DNA from 3 places in the Aerococcus urinae genome. Region 3 is predicted to be linked to each of the others. Evidence: predicted binding sites of a transcription regulator. Region 3 holds the regulator's gene; each other region holds the start of a gene.
The links. The regulator CtsR, encoded in region 3, represses protease genes until heat stress. The targets are predictions, from matches to a motif close to TTGGTCAAAAAAGGTCAAANA.

Region 1: the regulator CtsR is predicted to act here: its motif matches at 2,122-2,142, upstream of clpB (ATP-dependent chaperone ClpB).
Region 2: the regulator CtsR is predicted to act here: its motif matches at 2,671-2,691, upstream of clpP (ATP-dependent Clp endopeptidase proteolytic subunit ClpP).

What each region holds. Positions count from the first base shown of each region.
Region 1 is NZ_CP014161.1:532,456-539,884, forward strand. Features, by position in the region: gene AWM73_RS02355 (ATP-dependent Clp protease ATP-binding subunit) at 1-2,043, shown strand, start outside; gene clpB (ATP-dependent chaperone ClpB) at 2,235-4,853, shown strand; gene tgt (tRNA guanosine(34) transglycosylase Tgt) at 5,051-6,190, shown strand; gene yajC (preprotein translocase subunit YajC) at 6,228-6,611, shown strand; gene AWM73_RS02375 (post-transcriptional regulator) at 6,614-6,907, shown strand; gene dinB (DNA polymerase IV) at 7,028-7,429, shown strand, end outside.
Region 2 is NZ_CP014161.1:745,603-753,031, forward strand. Features, by position in the region: gene AWM73_RS03475 (MetQ/NlpA family ABC transporter substrate-binding protein) at 1-369, shown strand, start outside; gene AWM73_RS03480 (hypothetical protein) at 498-1,178, opposite strand; gene AWM73_RS03485 (Ltp family lipoprotein) at 1,201-1,887, opposite strand; tRNA gene AWM73_RS03490 (tRNA-Arg) at 2,381-2,452, opposite strand; gene clpP (ATP-dependent Clp endopeptidase proteolytic subunit ClpP) at 2,734-3,336, shown strand; gene AWM73_RS03500 (sugar-binding transcriptional regulator) at 3,579-4,619, shown strand; gene gap (type I glyceraldehyde-3-phosphate dehydrogenase) at 4,656-5,654, shown strand; gene AWM73_RS03510 (phosphoglycerate kinase) at 5,753-6,949, shown strand; gene tpiA (triose-phosphate isomerase) at 6,965-7,429, shown strand, end outside.
Region 3 is NZ_CP014161.1:1,607,718-1,615,146, forward strand. Features, by position in the region: gene AWM73_RS07355 (2-dehydropantoate 2-reductase) at 308-1,252, opposite strand; gene AWM73_RS07360 (hypothetical protein) at 1,711-1,923, opposite strand; gene AWM73_RS07365 (ATP-dependent Clp protease ATP-binding subunit) at 1,990-4,509, opposite strand; gene AWM73_RS07370 (CtsR family transcriptional regulator) at 4,540-4,998, opposite strand; gene AWM73_RS07375 (cation diffusion facilitator family transporter) at 5,116-6,240, opposite strand; gene AWM73_RS07380 (hypothetical protein) at 6,758-7,429, opposite strand, start outside.

The DNA of each region.
Region 1 (7,429 bases), 900 kb from region 3:
GAGATGGTACTCATCCTATCGCGGCGGACAAAGAATAATCCCCTCCTTATCGGGGAAGCAGGAGTAGGTAAAACTGCCTTAGTCGAAGGCCTGGTCCAGCATATTGAGGAAGCTAAGCTGCCTTCCAGTTTAAAGGGAACTATCGTCATGGCCTTAGATATTGGGGCCTTGATTGCAGGGGCTAAGTACCGTGGTGATTTTGAAGAACGCTTAAAAGCCGTCCTTGATGAGGTGAAGGCTTCACAGGGAAAAATTATTCTCTTTATTGATGAAATCCATACCATTGTGGGAGCTGGAAAGACAGAAGGTGCTATGGACGCTGGAAACTTACTCAAGCCTATGTTAGCTCGAGGTGAAATTCACTGTATTGGGGCGACCACCCATCAGGAGTATCACCAATACTTCGAAAAAGACCGCGCCCTTGATCGTCGTTTCCAACGGATATTAGTTGAACAACCGACTTTATTTGAGAGTCAGGCTATTCTCAAAGGCTTACAGGCCCAATATGAAAGCTACCACCACGTTTTTATAGAAGATCAAGCCATCGAAGCAAGTGTGACTTTAAGTGATCGCTACATGACTGATCGCTATTTACCGGATAAGGCTATTGATGTCTTAGATATTGCTTGTGCAGAAGTAAGTATGGTTCTTAAAGAAGCACCAGCTAGCTTATTAACTGCTAGACAAGACCGCTATGATTTGGAGCTGACTCTAGCTAATTCTCATCTCACTTCAAGCGGTCAGGATGATGAAGTAAACCAGGTCAAAGAGGATTTAGCCAGGGCCCAAGAAAAAGAGACTGCTTTAAATGACCAGTGGCAGGCAGAAAAAGCCTTGCTTAAAAACTGGCAAGATTACCGGCAAAAATTCTTTCAAGCCCACTTAGACCTGAAGCAGGCGCAAAAAAGCTTTGATAGTCGAGTGGTGAAAGTCTTAGAAGAGGAAAGCATTCCCCAGCTGGAAGAAAAAATCAAAAAAGTGAAGGCAGACTATCAAGCCGTCCTAAAAGATGGTGACCAGGCCCTATTAGATCCTTGGGTGAGAAAGAATGATGTCGCCAAGGTGATTGCGCGTCAAACCGGCATTCCTGTTGCCCAAGTGGCTGAAGAGGAACGGAAAAAATTAATGCACTTAGCTAGCCGTTTACACCAACGTATTGTCGGCCAAGACCCTGCTGTTCAAGCCGTTAGTCAGGCAGTGATTCGTTCTCGCGCTGATGTCCAAGACCCTAACCGCCCGATTGGTTCTTTCTTATTCCTTGGTCCCACAGGGGTAGGAAAGACCGAACTAGCCAAAGCGCTAGCTGACCAGTTATTTAATGATGAAGAAAAAATCATCCGTTTAGACATGAGTGAATATATGGAAAAGCATAGTGTGGCCCGCTTAGTTGGGGCGCCTCCTGGCTATGTTGGTTATGAAGAAGGGGGACAATTAACGGAAGCAGTTCGTAGACAACCCTATGCGGTTATTCTTTTAGATGAAATTGAAAAGGCTCACCGGGATGTCTTTAACCTCTTATTACAAATTCTAGATGATGGCCGGCTAACAGATAACCAGGGTCAAGTGATTGATTTCAAAAATACTATTTTGATTATGACCAGTAATTTAGGTTCGGATATTCTGCTTGCGGATATGCTTCAGCATAAAAACAGTGAGATATCGCATGAAGCTCGTCAAGCAGTAACTAAGAAACTCCAAGAACATTTCCGACCTGAATTTTTAAACCGGATTGATGATACCATTCTCTTTTCAGCCCTATCTAAAGAAGATATGGAGGCGATTGTTGAGAAACTCCTAGACCAGTTGAAAGTCCGCTTAAGTCAGCAAGACATCTTCATAAGCTATCAAGAAGGCTTAAAGGATTGCTTAGCCGAATCAGCTTATCAACCTGAGTATGGGGCCCGGCCCTTAAAGCGCTTTATTCGTAAACACCTGGAAACGCCTCTAGCAGAAAGAATTATTAGTGGACAGATTCAAGCACAAGACCAAGTGACTCTCTCTTATGATAAAGACAGTGAGCAAGTGATTTTTAAAGTGAAGTAAAGCTAAGAAGGAGCTTTTTCTTTGGGCTGGCCTTAAAGGTCAGCTCTTTTTTCATTTTCCAGGGGATTTTTGATAAATAATTTGACTAACTTTGACTAAATATGTTGATCAATACTGACCAATATGTTATAATAGTCAATGTAAAGGTTAAAAGATACCTTTAAAATGAATGAATCAAAGGAGCGAAGAGAATGAATAATATGGAAATGACAAGAAGTTTACAAGAAGCTCTTGCAAATGCCCAACAAATTGCGATGACAAGACATCATCAAGAAATCTCGATTCCGCATCTCTTCAAAGCATTAGTACAACCTGGACAATTTGCTTATAATTTTTATCATCAAATGAATATTCCTATGGATGAACTCGATAAGGAACTTGACCGTGAACTGGACAGTATCGCTGTTGTCAATGGCAGCAATGTGCAATACGGACAAAGTATTTCCCGTTCCCTAGCAGAATTATTGCAAACCGCCCAAGAAGAGGCCAAAGAATTCCAAGATGAATACTTGTCTACTGAAATTGTATTACTAAGTCTGTTTAAATTGAACTATCTTGACCTCACTAAGTGGTTAAAATCTTATACCAGTTATGACCAAGTCAAGGACAAAATCAAAGACCTGAGAAAGGGTGATCGCGTGACCTCACAAAACGCTGAAGAAAATTATGATTCCCTAGAGAAATACGGGAGCGATTTAACCGCGATTGCTAGAGAAGGGAAAATGGATCCCATTATTGGCCGTGACGATGAAATTCGTGACGTTATCCGGATCCTCTCTAGAAAAACCAAGAATAACCCTGTTCTGATTGGGGAACCGGGTGTTGGTAAAACCGCTATTGTCGAAGGTTTGGCCCAAAGAATCGTCAAGGGTGACGTGCCAAGTAACCTACGTGATAAGACTATCTTTTCTCTCGATATGGGGTCCTTATTAGCAGGGGCTAAGTATCGGGGAGAATTTGAAGAACGCTTGAAAGCTGTTCTTAATGAAATTAAGAAATCAGACGGAGAAATCATCCTCTTTATTGATGAAATCCACACCATAGTTGGTGCTGGTAAGGCAGAAGGGGCTATGGATGCTGGTAACCTCTTGAAACCCATGTTAGCCCGTGGTGAGTTGCACTGTATTGGGGCGACTACCTTAGATGAATACCGTGAATACATGGAAACAGATAAGGCTTTAGAGCGTCGTTTCCAAAAGGTTTTAGTTAATGAACCGACCGTTGAAGATACTATTTCAATCTTACGGGGCCTAAGAGAAAGTTTTGAAAACCACCACCACGTTAAAATCCATGACCAAGCTTTGGTGACGGCAGCTGAATTATCTGACCGTTACATCACTGACCGTTATCTTCCTGACAAGGCTATTGACTTAGTCGATGAGGCTAGCGCTGAGATTCGGGTGGAAATGAATTCCATGCCAACGGAACTTGACCAACAACGGCGCCGTCAATTGCAATTAGAAATTGAAGAAGAAGCCTTAAAAGAGGAAGATGACCCCGCTTCTAAGGAACGCTTAGAAGAATTGCAAAAAGAATTGGCTGAAGTCCGTGAAAAGACCAACCAATTGACCTTGGAATGGGAAGATGAAAAAGCCTCCCTCAGCCATATCCAAGACAAACGTCAAGAAATTGACGATGCTAAACGACAACTTGAAATCGCGCAAAATAATTATGACTTAGAAAAGGCTGCCCAACTGCAACATGGGACTCTACCTAAGTTGGCTAAAGAATTAGAAGATATGGAAGAAAAATACGAAACTGAAGCTAGTGGTAAACCAAGTTTAGTCCAAGAATCGGTCACCGAGGACCAAATTGAAGAAGTGGTTTCTCGCCAAACCGGTATCCCAGTGACTAAGTTAGCCCAAAATGAACGGGAAAAATTACTTGACCTGGCTGACCGCCTGCATGTACGGGTGATCGGGCAAGACCAAGCGGTTAATAGCGTAACGGATACGGTTCTCCGTTCTCGGGCAGGGATCCAAGATCCTAACCGGCCGCTAGGTTCCTTCCTCTTCTTAGGGCCAACTGGGGTAGGTAAGACTGAACTGGCTAAGGCTTTAGCTGAACAAATCTTTGACTCTGAAGATAACATGATCCGTATCGATATGAGTGAATACATGGAAAAAGCCAATGTGTCTCGTTTAGTTGGGGCTTCACCTGGCTATATAGGTTATGAAGAAGGGGGACAATTAACCGAAGCAGTCCGCCGTCATCCCTATTCCGTTGTCCTCTTGGATGAAATTGAAAAAGCCCATAGTGATGTTTATAACATCCTCCTCCAAATTCTTGACGATGGGCGTTTGACAGATGGTCAAGGCCGGACAGTGGACTTTAAGAATACCATTATTATCATGACCAGTAACATCGGTTCTGATATACTCCTAGAAGATGCCAAAGATGGGAATACTTCAGAAATATCTACTGAGGCTCAAGACAAGGTTAAAGACCGCCTCTATACTTATTTCAAACCTGAATTCCTTAACCGGATTGACGATATTATCCTCTTTACGCCATTGTCACAAGACAATATGCATGGGATTGTTGCCAAGATGCTGGCCGGACTCAATAAACGTCTCAAAGACCAACACATTCAATTACACTTCAGCGATGAATTAATTGATTGGATTGCTGAGACGGCTTATGAACCTGAATTTGGTGCTCGTCCACTCCGCCGCTTTATCACCAATGAAGTGGAAACGCCATTGGCTCGCGCTATAATCGCCGGAGATGTCGCCGCTGGCCAAGAGGTTGAAGTGGACTATGACAAGGACCAAGACCGGGCTAGCTTTGAAAAAATCAAAGAAGCCTAAGCTAATGAATAGCGATTAAAATAATGATCTGAGAGAGGCTGTGACCATAGTCGCAGCCTCTTTTATTAATTACTAGCTATGAGGAAAACCTAGTAAATACAATTTCCTTTTTCACTGGCCTAGTCCTAGTTAAATGCTGAAATCTTTGCTAAAATAGTCTTGTTCATTATTTTTTCTTAGCTAGAAAGGTGTAGGAAATGCCAGCACTTACTTATGAATTAATCAAAACGGAAAAGCACACGGGTGCTCGCTTAGGGCGGGTGACCACGCCGCATGGGTCATTTGAAACACCTATTTTCATGCCAGTCGGAACCCTAGCCACAGTCAAGGGACTATCTCCTGAAGAGTTGAAGGGCCTGGGAGCAGAAATCATTCTTTCCAATACCTACCATTTGTGGTTACGCCCGGGAGATGATATCGTTAAAGAAGCTGGCGGTCTACACCAATTTATGAATTGGGACCGTCCTATCTTGACTGATTCTGGAGGTTTTCAGGTCTTCTCGCTAACTAAGATCCGCCGCCTGGAAGAGGAAGGGGTCTATTTTAGAAGCCACCTAAACGGCCACCGGCTTTTCTTAAGTCCTGAAAAAGCGATTTCCATTGAAAATAACTTAGGGGCAGACATTATTATGAGTTTGGACGAATGTCCTCCATTTGATGCTTCTTATGATTATATGAAGAATAGTATTAATCGTACGACCCGCTGGGCTGAACGGGGCTTAGCGGCCCACCAGCGTCCGGGAGACCAAGCCCTATTTGGAATTATCCAGGGGGGTGGCTATAAGGACTTAAGACTCCAGCATGCCCAGGATTTAATTAATCTCGATTTTCCGGGTTATTCTATTGGTGGTCTTTCAGTAGGGGAGTCTAAGGAAGAAATGTACGCAGTCCTTGACTACTTGACTCCAGTTATGCCTAGCCACAAACCCCGTTACCTGATGGGGGTGGGGAGCCCAGATGCTTTGATTGAAGGGGCTATTCGCGGGATAGATATGTTTGACTGTGTCCTTGCGACCCGGATCGCCCGTAATGGGACCTGTATGACTAGTCGAGGCCGTTTAGTAGTAAAGAACGCCACTTTTAAACGTGATTTTAGACCCTTAGATGAAGCTTGTTCCTGTTATACCTGTCAAAACTATAGTCGGGCCTACATCAGACACTTGATCCATACCAATGAGATCTTAGGGGCGCGTTTGACCAGTATTCATAACTTGCACTTCCTGACTGATCTCATGGCCAATGTCCGTCAAGCCATTCGTGAGGATAACTTACTTGAATTTAAGGCAGACTTTTTTGAACGTTATGGCTTAAACAAGAAAAATCCTAAGAATTTTTAGTATAATTGAGTTAATAAATAGATGGAGGTTATAAATTATGGTAAGTATTTTATTATATATTGTTATTATTGGTGCGATGATGTATTTCTTAATGATTCGTCCAGCCAAGAAGCAACAAGAACAAAAGAAGCAAATGATGGATAGCTTAACTGTTGGTGACGAAGTGGTGATGATTTCAGGTTTACACGGGGTAGTTTCTGAAATTGATGAAACGAATAACACCGTAACTATCGACGTTGAAGGTGTTTTCTTAGTTTTTGAACGCGCTAGTGTGGCTCAAATTAAAAACCATCAAGCGGGTACTGGCCAAACTCCGACTGAGCCAGAAGATATTCAAGCGGACAGTAATGATGATGAAACGGTTGATGTGGTGACTACCGATGAAGATACGATCCTAATCAAGGATGAGGATGAGCAATAATTGTGAAGAAGACGAACAATAGCTTATCCAAATGGCAAAGTTTATTAATTCAGCCGCTTTGTCAAAAGAAGGCGCGTGAGTTTAAACGAGCGGGTTATCCAAAAATCAGTCGTCATGATGTCGAAAAATATTTTACTGACTTTGCTTGGAAACACCAATTGCCGGCTTCTTACCAGGAACGTAAGCAAGCCATTAAGCAACTGTCGATTAATCAATATTTTGATTACTTGCAATTGGAGGCCACGGTCTATGATGTTCCTTCATTAGACCACATCGATATCCAAAGTCTATTGTGATGCTTAAACAGGTTGGGTGAGAGCTCAGCCTTTTTATTTTGGCTTGGAAGAGCGCCATCATGAAAGCAGGGACCGAATTTATGCTATGATAATTTTATTAAGGAGACGAGGAGGTGACTTATGCGTCGTATCGGTGTTTTAGAATTTAGGGAGCCCAAAATCGATCCTTCAAGAAAAATTCTTCACGTAGATATGGATGCCTTCTATGCTTCAATTGAACAACGTGACCATCCCCACCTACGGGGAAAACCGGTGATCATTGCCCAACATCCTAAAGAAAACAGTGGCAAGGGTGTAGTGGCAACGGCGAGCTATGAAGCGCGAAAATTTGGAGTGCATTCTGCCATGAGTGCTAGTGAGGCCTACCGTTTATGCCCCCAGGCTTACTTTGTTAAGGGCAATAAGGACTACTACCGCAAAGTCGGTGAAGACGTCCGCGATATCTTCCGTGAATATACTGATATTATTGAACCTCTCTCTATCGATGAAGCTTTTCTGGACGTGACTAACAATCACTACCAA
Region 2 (7,429 bases), 860 kb from region 3:
ATTAAGTTAAACCCAGATAAAGGGCTCATGCCAACCGTTGAGGATATCACTGAAAATCCCAAGAATTTGGAATTCATTACCTTGGATTCTAACCAAACAGCTAGTGCTTTAAACGACGTGACGATTTCTTGCATTAATAACGATATGGCCGCTGACGCAGGCTTTGTGCCAACCAAGGATTCCATTTATTTAGAAAAGGCTACCGATAGTTCTAAGCCGTATTGGAATGTTATTGCCGTTGATGAAAAGAATAAGGATAATGAAACTTATAAGAAGATTGTGAAGTACTACCAAACCCCTGAAGTCGCTAAAATTATCGATGAAAAAAGTAATGGCTCAAGTATTCCAATTTGGGAAAGCCAAAAATAATTAAAAAAGACCTATCCCTATCTGAGGACATGCCCAGATAGCGGATGGGTCTTTGCTTTATTATAAACCGTGTGTGAGAAGGTTTGGGCAATATCCCGTTTCGCTAAGATTTAAGAGTGGACTTTTTGTTAGTCTAAATCATAAGACCACAGATCACTATTCCAATAATCATCGTCAGTTAATGATGTTTTCTTTCGTATAGTTGATCTGCGTAAAAAGTCAACCATACCTTTCATCTCTTTAAATTCATTAGAATTATACATAATTGATATAGAATAATTATTATTGTCTTTATTATAAATTAAAAGTGTTCCTATATTATCTGTATTGTCAAATGACATCGTTTCAGATTCGTTTACTTCACTAAATTGATCGGTTATTGGATAGTCAAGTTCTTTAAATAATTCAAGGATGAACCCTTTATCGACATTATAAATAGAGAAACTATTCACTCTTTTCTCATCGTCGGTGACATTTATCACACCATGGTCTTTCAATCTGTATAGTTTAAATTTATCTCTTTTTGGGGTTTCACTAATATCACCGTCTTCTTTCTCCACGCCTTTAGGGTCATATCCCGTCAATTCACATACTCTTCGTGTTGTTTGAGCAGGATTATCCTTGAGTATCCGTGGGCTTAGACGTTTACTAGAGAATACCAACAAAAGGATAAATGGGATTAGAGCAACGAGTAATATTCTTTTGACAGGATTACCTTTAATCTTTTCGTAAATAGCAATTCCTAGTAAAGCAACGGTAAAAAGCAATGACATTGTCGCCAATGTTATTGACGTAGAAGTGCTTATCATAGATTACCTCCTTATATATATTTTAGTTTGGCAAATGGTTTATAGCATATTGAGCTTCTTCCGGAGTAAATTGTTCTCCATATTGCGATACTAACTGATCATAGACTGCTGCCTTTGACATGGACATATTTGTATAGTAACTTTTAGCTTTTTCTAAAGCGTTTCTTTCCCAATTGGCTTGAACGTTATCAATAGCATATTGAGCTTCCTCGGGAGTGAATTTTTCCCCATGCTCTGAAACTAGTTGCTGGTAGAGGCCCAGCTTTGACAAAGACATATGAGAACTATAGCTCTTAGCTTTTTCTAAAGCGTTATTTTTCCAGGAAGCTTTTACATTAGTAATAGCATAATTAGCCGCTTCAGGAGAAAAATGCTCTCCATGTTCGGAAGTTAGCTGATCATAAAGCCCACTTTTTGACATGTAGAAATGATTTGAATAACTCGTGGCTTTTTGCAATGCGTTTTTATATTCTTGAGGAGTATTATCCTTTAATTTAGACTCTGAACTTTCTGTTTTGTACGTGTGAGATTCGCTTGATTTTGAATGAGATTCGCTATATTTTTTAGAAGATTCAGATGTATGGCTAGATTGAGATGCTGATGTATCTTTTTTGTCTTTATGGTCCGAATATGATCCAATAAATAGGATTATAATAATAAATATTATTAAACTTATCCCTCCAAATGCATTTTTATGATTATTTTTCATTTTTTCCCTCCTTAAATTTGTTAACAATAATTATATTAGGTCGTAAAATAAAAATAAATAAAATTTCGTATTAAGTAAATATTATTATTTTAAAATTATTTTACTTTGAATATATATCTTATAAAAAATAAACAAAGATGAGGAGAGGGGAGCTACTTACACCATAATTAATTGGTTAAACTTTGATAGGATACTTTAATCTTATAAAGAAAAGTTCAAAGCGGAATCAATTGAAGAAGGTTATATAGAAGAGATAATAGAGCAGAGAAATAGGTAACTATAAATTATTTGTGCACTAATAGAGATAAGAATGCTATAAAAAAAAGCACCCAGAGGGGCGCTACGTGCTGGTATGACAATATTCTTGATATAGAAAAGTTATAGAATTTCGAGCAAAAACTAGCTAATATTAGACTTTACTAAGTTTTAGTTAGTTCTAGATACACTGTAAAATCAACAATAGTCATTTTTAGACTTCACTGGTTTTACGAAACGCACCCAGAGGGAATCGAACCCCCATCTCAAGAACCGGAATCTTACGTGATATCCATTACACTATGGGTGCAAGCAATAAATGTATTATAGCACAAATAGCATGCTCTTGTTAAGAACTTTCTTGAAAAAAGTATTATTGATATCAATGATTTCTTACTATAGTAGCCTCACTCGCAAAATCAGATAAAGACTAGTAAAAAGCTAGCTTACTCCTGCTTTGAAGGGCGTTAATGGCAAGTTATAATAAATATCTCCAAATATTCCCCAGGAAAAGTGCCATAAGTTTATCTATTGACCTATATTGACTATTAAGGTTATAATGATTAGGAAGTTGAAAAAGGAGGAAATGAAATGAATTTAGTACCTACAGTGATTGAACAATCACCTCGTGGCGAACGCGCTTATGATATTTATTCACGCTTATTGAAAGACCGTATTATTATGCTCAGTGGAGAAGTTAATGATGATATGGCAAACAGTGTTATTGCCCAATTACTTTTCTTAGATGCTCAAGATAATGAAAAAGATATCTATATTTACATTAATAGTCCAGGGGGATCAGTAACTGCAGGAATGGCAATTTACGACACCATGCAATTTGTTAATGCCGATGTTGTCACCATAGTTACTGGTCTAGCAGCTTCTATGGGCTCAATCCTATTAATTGGCGGCACAAAAGGAAAACGTTATGCCCTACCGCATTCTGAAGTGCTTATTCACCAACCTCTAGGTGGCGTTCAAGGTCAAGCCACTGAAATTGAAATCTCAGCTCGTCATATCTTACAAACCAAGCAAACCTTAAAAGAAATTATTGCTGAACGTTCTGGTCAAGATATCGATAAAGTAGAAAAAGATATGGACCGTGATTACTGGATGACTGCCAAAGAAGCTAAGGACTATGGCATCATTGATGAAATCATGGCTTCTAACCAAGGACTAAAAGGTCAAGAATAGTATCTTAAAGCCTTGCAAGACATATACAGAATGATTACCGAGTGTAGCTTAAGTAAGTACACTCGGTTTTTATAAAATTTGGATTTTCACTGCAAAATGCTTGCGGCTGCATGATATTCTTGTTATACTACTAGTGTAGAAAAATGAATAGCAGATAGAACTGCTCAAATTTTTTTGCACTATGTTGGTCAAAAAAAGGCATGACGGACAATAAAAGTCCATGCAATAGAAAGTTGAATGTCATGAAAGCCGTTTACAGTAGAATCCTTAAAGTGGTTCCTGAATTGGAAGACCTCTTTAAAAAAAGGATGCAAATTTTACAAATGGTCTTACGCTTTCAACCTATTGGTCGCCAAATTTTGGCAAAGAAGTTAGACATGACTGAGCGACCACTCCGGCGTGAAACGAATATCCTTAAAAAAGAAGGGTTACTAGATTCCACTAGAAATGGAATGGTTATCACCGCTAAGGGTGAGGAAGCTTTAGCTTTTGCTCGTGAAATGCTCCATGAAGATTCTAGTTTATTTGCTAAGGAACAACGCTTAGAAAAGCAACTAGGTATCGATGAGGTACATATTATTGAGAGTAATCTTGATGAAGAAAATAGTACCTTGGCGCAAATAGGGGTTTTCCTATCTAACTATTTAGCCAATACTTTGCCAGAAGGATACATTACGGTGGCTGTTTCAGGCGGCTCGACAATACTCGAGGTTGCTAAAAGCTTAAACCGTAAAGTTTTAACTAAGAATCGGCATTTTACGATAGTTCCTGCCCGTGGTGGCATGGGCGATTCGGTGGCAATTCAGGCAAATACAATTAGTGACCAACTCGCACACCGCTTAAACGGGACCACTAATTCTCTCTACGTTCCTGATGTTCTTACTGAAGAAACGAGAGACTTATTGGTAAAAGAGCCCTCCATTCAAGAAACATTAAATATTTTAAAGCGGACTGATGCTTTATTATTTAGTGTTGGCGATGCTAAAATCATGGCCCAAAGACGGGGATTTTCATCAGAATTGATTGATAAAATCCTTGCTAAAGGAGCTATTGGGGAAGCATTCGGGTGTTTTTACACCAAAGAGGGGGAAATAGTTTATCAAATGCCCCGTATTGGTTTACAATTAGATCAAATAAAGGATATTCAATATCCCATTCTAATTGCTGGCGGACGTGCTAAAGCAAAAGCCATTCAAGCTTTTGCAAAACTCGCACCCTTTAATTTTGTCTTAGTGACGGATTTAGGGGTAAGTAATCAGGTTTTAAATGAGGAAACTCATTAAAAATATTTTTATTTCCGAAGGAGGAAAATTATTAATATGGTAAAAGTAGGTATTAATGGTTTTGGACGTATCGGACGTTTAGCTTTCCGTCGTATCCAAGATGTTGAAGGTTTAGAAGTAGTTGCAATCAATGATTTAACTGACTCAAAAATGTTAGCTCACTTATTGAAATATGATACCACTCATGGTCGTTTCAATGGTGAAATTGAAGTCCTAGATGACGCCTTCAAAGTAAACGGTAAAGAAGTTAAAGTTATGTCTCATCCAGACCCAGCTGAAATTCCTTGGGGTGACTTAGGTGTAGAAGTTGTTCTAGAAGCTACTGGTTTCTTTGCATCAAAAGAAAAAGCTGAACTACACTTAAAAGGTGGCGCTAAGAAAGTTGTTATTACTGCACCAGGTGGAGCAGATATTCCAACTATCGTTTACAACACCAACCACGAAATCTTAACAGGGGATGAAACTGTTATTTCTGGTGCTTCATGTACCACTAACTGTTTAGCACCTTTAGCAGATGCTTTAAACAAGAGCTTTGGTATTGTTGAAGGTTTAATGTCTACTATCCATGCTTATACAGGGGACCAAAACACCTTGGATGCTCCACACCGTAAGGGAGACTTCCGTCGTGCACGTGCCGCTGCAGAAAACATTATTCCTAACACTACCGGTGCTGCAAAAGCTGTTGGTCAAGTGTTACCAGAATTAAATGGTAAATTAGATGGTTCCGCACAACGTGTACCTGTTAAATCTGGTTCTATTACTGAATTCTTCACCGTTCTTGAAAAGAATGTTACCGTTGAAGAAGTTAACGCTGCTATGAAGGCTACTTCAAATGAATCCTTCGGTTACAACGAAGATGAAATCGTTTCTTCAGATATTGTAGGTATGACTTATGGTTCCTTATTCGATGCAACCTTAACTAAAGTTATGGACGTTGACGGTAAGCAATTAGTGAAGACTGCTGCATGGTATGACAACGAAATGTCATATACTTCACAATTAGTACGTACCTTAGAATACTTCGCTAAGTTATAATAAACGCTAACGTTTAATAAAAGCGTCTATCCATGTAAAGGCGGGGAGTCAGACGCTCCCTGCCTTTTTTCTAAGTGATAGAAAAAGGAGAAATGAATATGGCAAAAGAAACTGTAAAAGATGTTAATGTCCAAGGCAAAAAGATTTTAATGCGGGTTGACTTCAATGTCCCTATGAAGGATGGAGAGATTACCGATGATAATCGTATGGTCCAAGCCCTACCAACGATTAAATATGTGATTGAACAAGGCGGAAAATTGATCTTATTTTCTCACTTAGGCAAAGTCAAAAGTGAAGAAGACAAAAAAGACAAGTCTCTTGCTCCAGTCGCTAAACACTTAGAAGAACTCTTAGGGCAAAAAGTAGTCTTTGTTCCTGCTACTCGAGGACAAGAGTTAGAAGAAGCTATCGACCAATTAAATGATGGGGAAGTTTTACTCTTTGAAAACACCCGTTTTGAAGATGTTGATGGCAAGAAAGAATCAGGTAATGATCCTGAATTAGGCAAATACTGGGCTTCATTAGGCGATGGTATTTTTGTTAACGACGCCTTTGGGACTGCTCACCGCGCCCATGCATCGAATGTCGGTATTTCTGCCAATGTTGACCATGCAGTAGCTGGCTTCTTGATGGAAAAGGAATTAAACTTCTTAGGGGATGCCGTCAATAATCCTAAGCGGCCATTTGTAGCTATCCTAGGTGGGGCTAAGGTATCCGATAAAATTGCCGTGATTGAATCTTTGCTTAATAAGGCTGATAAAGTCCTTATTGGTGGGGGTATGGCTTATACCTTCTTAAAAGCAAAGGGTTATGAAGTGGGGAACTCCTTGTTGGAAGAAGACCGCGTTTCATTAGCCAAAGAAATCATGGAAAAAGCGGGGGACAAACTCTACCTGCCAGTAGATGTTGTCGTTGCCGATGACTTTTCAAATGACGCTAATACGCAAGTAGTGGCTGCTGATGCCATTCCTGAAGGTTGGGAAGGATTGGATTCCGGTCCTAAGACCAATGAATTATTCGCTAAACAATTAGAAGATGCCAAGACGGTCGTATGGAACGGCCCAATGGGTGTCTTTGAAATGGAAAAATTTGCCGTTGGTACCAATGCCGTATGTAAAGCGGTTGCTGACCTTGACGATGCCATTACTATTGTTGGTGGTGGGGATTCTGCATCAGCTGCTAAGAATTCAGGCTTTGCAGAAAAATTCTCACACATTTCTACCGGTGGGGGAGCTTCTTTACAATTCTTAGAAGGTAATCCTCTACCAGGTGTTGAAGCGTTAAGTGAAAAATAAGGAAGGATGAACAAAGTGAGACAAGTTTTAATTGCCGGAAACTGGAAATTAAATAAAACCGCTAGTGAAGCAAAAGCTTTTATTGAAGACTTGAAAGCTAAATTAAGTGGTAACGAAAAGGCTGAAGTTTTGGTTTGCCCACCAGCTCTATACGTTCAAAGCTTACTCTCTGAAAGTCAAGGCACTAACATTAAAGTTGGTGCTCAAAACTGCTACTATGAAAATAGTGGGGCTTTCACTGGAGAAATTTCACCTTTAGCTTTAGCTGATCTAGGAGCGAGCTATGTGGTTATCGGTCACTCTGAACGTCGTGAATTATTTAGTGAATCTGATGAAGATGTTGCTAAGAAAGCTAAAGCAATCTTCGATAATGGCATGACCCCAATTATTTGTTGTGGGGAAACTTTAGACCAACGTGAAGAAGGCATTGCTAAAGAGTGGATCACTGGACAAATTAAGGCAGCTTTACAGGAACTTAGC
Region 3 (7,429 bases):
TATAAGCAATATTTATCGACAGGGGCAAGCAAATAATATCAATATGCATTCGTTCTGCTTTTAAAATTTAGTCGTTAAAAAGCCATGGCACCGGTTCGGACCAAGGTTCCTCACCTAGCGAGCTTCAAACGGCTAGTACGGCTAGCGCTAACTAGCCGTAATTCACATCGCTTGCTGCTTCATGGCTAACGACTAATTTCAAAGCGCCACTACTGCTCTAAAATATCTTTCCCAAATATATAATAACTTTCAATAAACTAAAAAGTCCTCCAATCTTTCAAAAGATCAAAGAGGACTTCAATTAAGATTATTTTGCACCGAGTAATTGTTCTTTGGTATGAACCAGGCTAGTTAAGAATTGGTTATAAGGGGTTGGTACATTGAGTTTTTCACCCTTTTGAGCCACGGCTCCATTGATATAGTCGATTTCAGTCAGGCGGTTATTGGTGATCAAGTCTTGGTACATGGAAGGGAAGTGGCCACCAATGGTTTCGCGGTTGAAGCATTCACCCACGTGGTCAATCATTTCATCCAGGTCCATTTCCACACCTTCTGCATTCGCCACGTCAACCACTTCTTTGACTAATTGATTAATGAGGTCGTGGGAAGCTTGGGCATCTCCCAAGTCTGCCATATTACATTCTAAAATCGTACAGAGGCCGTTCATGGTGGCGTTGACGCAGACCTTCTTGTAGATCAGGTAGAAAATTTCCTTTTCATAAACCCCATTCAAGCCTACTTCATCGAGTAAAGCCACGATGTCTTTAGCAGCCGCTGTCGCCTCTTCGCTCTTACCCAGGTTAAGGAGGTTAACATAGCCATTACCGAATAATTTCGGACGGCCAGGCCCTTCTAAACCAGCGGTCCACATGGTGTTTCCTAGGACAATTTGTTCATCATCAAAATATTTACGGAGGATATCATCGTAACCAATTCCGTTCATGAGACATAAAACCTTGGTTTGGTCAGTCACAATGGAGCGAGTTGCTTGGATAGCATCCTCCAATTGCATGGCCTTGGTAAAGACAATCAGTAAGTCTGCCTTCAAGTCCGGATCAACGTCATCAATTGGATAAATGTCAATATCCACTTGGACCTCTTCTCCGTTATAGTTGGCCCGGATACCATGTTCACGAATGGCTTCAATATTCTTATCCCAACCATCGAGTAAGGTCACATCCTTGCCAGCTTTTTTTAGCATTAACCCAAAACGGGAACCCATACCACCGGCACCTAATATAACAATTTTCATTGTGTTTCCTCCTTCACTGATTTTCTAATACATTTTGCAAATTTACTTTAATCTATTGTAGCACGGATCTAGCCATTTAGAAAAAGCTTTTATTAATAATGAAAAATTCTTTATTAAATGCTCTCAATGAGTATTCGTTCTGCTTTTGAATTTTGGTCGTTAAAAAGCCATGGCACCGACTCGAGCGCAAGGTCTCTCGCCTAGCGAGACTCAAACGGCTCGTATGGCTGACGCCTACGATCCATAATTCGCTACGCTTGCTTGTTCATGGCTAACGACCCAATTCAAAGCGCCACTCCTACTCACATCTCTCTACCCAAAAACCATATTCAATTAATGCTCATAAAGAGTAAAATGAAAGAACGCAAGAAAAAAGCGGCATGACCGAGTCTATAGTCATCACCGCTTTTAAGTAAAGGATTCGTTTTTAGCTCTTTAAGGCTCTAGCTGATGAGCGTTTAGGCAAAACGTTCTACCCATTCAGGCAAATCGAGTTGATCAACTTGTTTAGCTAGACGTTTTCCTTGCTTTTGAGCCTTGTTAGAAACATCGTCCCAAGCCTTGCTTAGGGTTTGGTTTTGGTCTTCTTCATACATTGCTAAGGCCACAACGGCTGTAATCGCAGCAGCTGTTCCTAAACCAATTAACACTAATTTTGTTGTCTTGTCCATAGTAACCCTCCTCTTTTTAAGCTTGTCTTTATCATACACTAAAAGCGATATAAAGTCTTCTTTGGACTATCCTAGGGACAGACTTTCCTCGACTTTGTCCAGGTCAGCCTGGCTTTCACTACCGTCTCCATGTTTAGTACGGATGTAAAAAGTCCCTTGGCGGCTACCCACTTGGAGGCTGTCCCCAGCTTGGACCTTGCCTTTAATCAAGAGATCACTCAGGGCATCTTCAATTTGCCGTTGGATGAGGCGGCGAACTGGCCGGGCGCCCATTTCTGGGTCATAACCCTCCTTAGCCAATTGCTTAATGGCCCCATTGGTAAAGCGCAAGGTCAAGCCTTGTTCTTCCACTTGTTGGCTAATTTGGTCAGTAAATTTGCGGACAATATCCTTCAAGTGGTCTTGACTTAAGGCGTGGAAGACAATCACTTCATCCACCCGGTTAAGGAACTCCGGTCTGAAGGTTTTCTTTAAGGCTTCCAAGATCCGCTTCTTCATGGTTTGATAGTCTTTTTGTTGGTTATCTTGACCAAAGCCGACCAGTTTTTCATCCCGTAATTCAGTGGCCCCAATATTGGAGGTCATGATGACCACTGTATTTCTAAAGTCCACCATCCGGCCCTTACTATCGGTAATATAACCGTCATCAAGGACTTGGAGTAAGAGGTCAAAGACGTCGGGATGGGCCTTTTCAATTTCATCAAAGAGGACAATGGAGTAAGGATGTTGACGGATCTTCTCAGTCAGTTGGCCCCCTTCTTCATAGCCAATATAACCTGGTGCTGAACCGATCATCCGGCTGGAAGAATATTTCTCCATGTATTCGGACATATCTAGACGAATCAGGGCCTCTTCCGAACCAAAGAGGGTTTCGGCTAAGGTCTTGGCCAATTCGGTTTTCCCGACCCCGGTTGGGCCAAGGAACATAAAGGAACCGATGGGCTTGTTTCTTTGGCCAAGGCCGCTGCGTGAGCGTTTAATGGCCCGGGCCACTGCATTGACCGCTTCATCTTGACCTTTGACCCGGTCATGGAGGCGGTCCTCTAAATGGATCAAGCGTTCATTATCACTTTGACTCAGTTCTTGAACCGGGATACCGGTCCAAGAATGAATCAAGTTTTGCACGTCTTGACTAGTCAGACTGAGGTCATAAGCTTCTTGGCTGTCCTGGTCGCCTTCATCTACTTCCAAGCGACTAAGTTCTCTGACGAGGTTGGCTTGTTGGGCATGGACCGCGGCTGCCTTTTGAAAGGCTTGGTTACGGACATGGTATTCCTTTTCTTGGTTGAGGCGCTTCAATTCCTGTTCGATTTGGTATTTCTTCCGACGCCCACTATTGGCCACTGGATTGTCCAAGCGCTTAGTTGCCGCCGCTTCATCCATGACATCAATCGCCTTATCAGGAAGGAAGCGGTCTGACAGGTAACGGGAGCTTAAACGCACACAGGTGGTAATACTCTCATCAGGGATGGCCACTTGGTGGTGTTTTTCATAAGCGGGCCGGATCCCTTTCAAGATTTCTTCAGTTTCCGCTAGGCTAGGTTCTTCGACTAAAATCTTAGCAAAACGTCTTTCCAAGGCGGCATCTTTTTCGATGTATTTTTGGTATTCGTTGAGGGTAGTGGCCCCGATCAATTGGACCTGTCCCCGACTTAAGGCAGGTTTTAGAAGGTTAGAAGCATCAATGGCTCCTTCAGCTCCCCCAGCCCCAATAATGGTATGGATTTCATCGATAAAGAGAATAATATTGCCTTGGTCTTCAATTTCTTCGATTAAGTGTTTCATCCGGTCTTCAAATTCACCGCGGTACTTGGTCCCAGCCACTAAAGATCCGATGTCTAGGACCATGAGTCGTTTATCCAGCATGTTTTCTGGGACTTGCTGTTGGCTCATTTGGATAGCTAAGGCTTCGACAATGGCAGTCTTACCGACCCCAGGTTCACCAACCAGGACCGGATTATTCTTGGTCCGACGGCTTAAGACCTGCATGAGCCGGCGCATTTCTTGCTGGCGGCCGATCACTGGGTCCAACTTGCCGTCCTTAGCGGCTTGGGTCAGATCCTTAGCAATACTATCCAAGGTTGGGGTCTTGCTTTTGCTTGGCTTACCCAACGGTTTTTTGGTCCGATTTCTGACCGGTTCTTTTTGGCCCAGCATCTGATAGACATCACTACGCAAACGATTAACATCTATATCGAGATTTTTCAGCAGGCGGTTGGCCAGGGTTTCTTCATTAATGAGTGCGAGTAATAAGTGCTCAGTACCAATTAAGGAAGCTTGCATAGACTTGGCCAAGTCTTTGGCTTGGTTCAAGACTTCTTGCATGCGTGGGGAAAACTGCACATAGTCTTCCTGGCTCTTGGCTGAATCGCTGGTCCCGTAGCCGGTCACAAATTCAATCTCTTCGCGAAGACTCTCATAACTTGGCAAGTAGTCGCTTAAGACGGCATGAGCAACACCTTCACTTTCGCGGTATAAGCCCAAAAGCATATGCTCGCTACCAATGGCTGGATGACGGAAGTATTCAGCTTCTTCTTTGGCAAATCCAATCGCGGTCTTGGCTTTTTCAGTATAGATGTCTTTCATAATTGTCTCCTTTTCTAATTACCGGAGTAATTAGTGATATTTCAAATGTTCTAGCATGTTCCTAAGTATCACTGCGCGGACACGGTCCGGGGATTTGAAATTAGACATGACTTGCTTGTCAATGGCTGAGTGCATGATAGCCGCCTCGCTCTCGCTGAGCAGTTCATTCTTCATCAAATTGGTGAGAATCGATACAGCATCGCGCAAGGAAATGTCGTTCCCTACTAGGCTAATCATATTATCAATATAGTCCGCATCGTCGATAATATTCAATTTCATAATTCTGATATAACCGCCACCACCCCGCTTACTTTCGACTTGATAGCCTTGCTTGGGGGTAAATCGCGTATTAATCACATAATTAATCTGTGAAGGCACGCACTCAAAGCGGTCAGCAATTTCACTCCGTCTGATTTCGACCCGTTCAGTATCTTGAAGCACCTCTTTGAGATAGGCTTCAATAATATCTGACATATTCCGGTTGCTCATGTCCTCACCTCCTTCACTAATTATTGACTAACTTTGACTAATATACTTTAATAATAAGCAAAAAAAGGGATGAGGTCAACTATTTAATTCACTAATAGCGACCTCATCGGCTTTGACCTAGTTACGCTGGCTACTTTCTCTTTGGATAAAGTGGTCAGGATCGTAAACCGTGTCTATGGTTATATGATTTATATTATATTTTGCCACCAGGGAGCGGATTTTTTGTTTGAGGTCTTCTTGTTCATCAGCGGTTAAGCGACAAGTCAGGACAGTAACACTAGCCATATGCTGTTCCCCATCGGTTGACCAGATATGTAAGTGGGATAAGCCATCAATATCATCGTCTAAGTCTAAGATTTGTTGGCCAATGACTTGGGGATCGATGCCTTCAGGAACCGCTTGGAGGAAAATTTTAGAAATGTTCAGAAAACGTGGGAAACTTTGGCTGATAATCCAAGCCGCAGTCAAAATCGACAAGAGCGGGTCGAGGAAATACCAATTGGTAAAGCGTAGGACCACGGAAAGAATCAGGATGGCTACCCACCCGAGGACATCTTCTAAGAGGTGGAGGTTGAGTAATTGTTCATTGGCTGACTGGCCCTTATGCATCATCCATGAGCAGTAACCATTAACCACCACCGCAAAGACAGCTACCCAAAACATTCCTGTCACATGAACCGGTTCCGGGTTAAAGAGCTTGGGAATTGAAGTTATTAAAATAAAGGCCGATCCGAATAATAGAAAGACTGCTGTAATCAGACCCCCTAATAGGGAAAAGCGGCGGTAGCCGTAGGAATAGCGGTTATCAGCCTCACGGTCAGAAATCTTTTCGAAGAACCAGGCAATGGCAATGGCTAAGACATCGCCCGAGTCGTGGACAGCGTCAGATAGGATGGCCGCACTGTTTAAGGTCCAACCAAAGAAGGCCTCAAAAACCGTGAAGAAGGCATTTAAAATGAGGACCATGCGCATCTTCTTGGCCGTTTCCTGGGTATTTTTAAAGCGAAGCTGCTTCGCCTTATCTAATTCCAAGTCTGCTGGGTCTAGGGCAACCAAGGAGAACTGTTCAAAGGCTAAAAAGCGGCGTAAGTAAAGTAACTCTTCCTGGCGGTTCAAACGAACAATATCCTTGTCCAGTTCAATAGCAAAGCCCTTGTCCTGATTAAGGTCTTGGATTTGCTGGGCCAGCCAATCATATTGGCTTTGGCTTTCGATACCGACAATCCTGTAAAGTGTTTCCATGTTTTCACTCTCCTTATAATACCCTATCATATCATCATTTTCTTCCAGTACAAATAATAACTACCTTTGTAGTCCCAGATTTTAAGTAAATTTAATTAATCATTCCATAAAGTAGATTCCTCTAAAACTAAAACCTGCAAAGAAAAAATCTTCCTCAAATAAAAAAGGAGAGTGTGACAAAAGTCAAAAGAGCCCTGAACCGCTTCGCATACTATATCTGTAACTCGCTTGCGCTTCGAACAGCTATAGCAACTGGAGCGAACTATGGTAGATAGTTGCAAAACTATCGCACATAGTTCGTAGTTGGGTTCGACTTGGCAGACTTGGAGTGATTTCCCAAGTCAGAAACAAGCGAATACTTCGCTTTTATTCTGACTTGCTCCAATCATCCAAGTCTAAATGCCTAGTCTCACACCCTGTATGAAGTGGACGTCAGGGCTGACTTTTGGAGCACGTTTTGAATAGATAGTTCGTGTTTTAAAACGAGCCTGGGACTTTTATCCCAGGCTCGAAGCATCTAGCGCAAGACAAAGCGCTTAGGACCGATAAACTTCAACAAGAGATAGCCTAAAATAATATAGACAATGATAAAGAGGTAAATTCCTAAAATCACCCGCGGTCCAATCGATTCGGCATTCATATAGAGTAGGTAGGGAATAAAAATACTCAAGGACCGGATAATATTATAGAGGGGGCTCTTGCTTTCCAAGTTAGCGGTAAAGGGTTGGAGCCAGTAATACAGGTAGAGGTAATGGACCGTAAAGAAGACCATCACAACTACTTGACTAAGAAGTAAAATCCCCAATGGCAGTAAGCGTTGCCCGCCTAACTGGAAGTAGACCAGACTGGACCCTAACATTAAAACCAATAAGGTAGGGAAATTGTAACGGAAACAGCGTTTAAAGCGGATTACCATGGCCTCAGCTAAGAGGTCAGGATTGCGGTAGTAGTTATTGTGCATCAAGTAGCGATCCATATTGAAAAAGCAAAAGCGGGTAAAGGATTCTCCAATATTCAAGAAAAGGCAGGCATAGATCACCATCACCACCAAGTAGGTCTGGTAGGTCTTTTCCAAGTCGGCCTGGCTGATGCCTAAGTCACCCTGGAAGAAGAATTGGTAAATAAAGATTCCCCCACTGATTAAGGCAAAGAGGCCGAGAACGATCAGAAAGATAATTCGCCGTTGCTT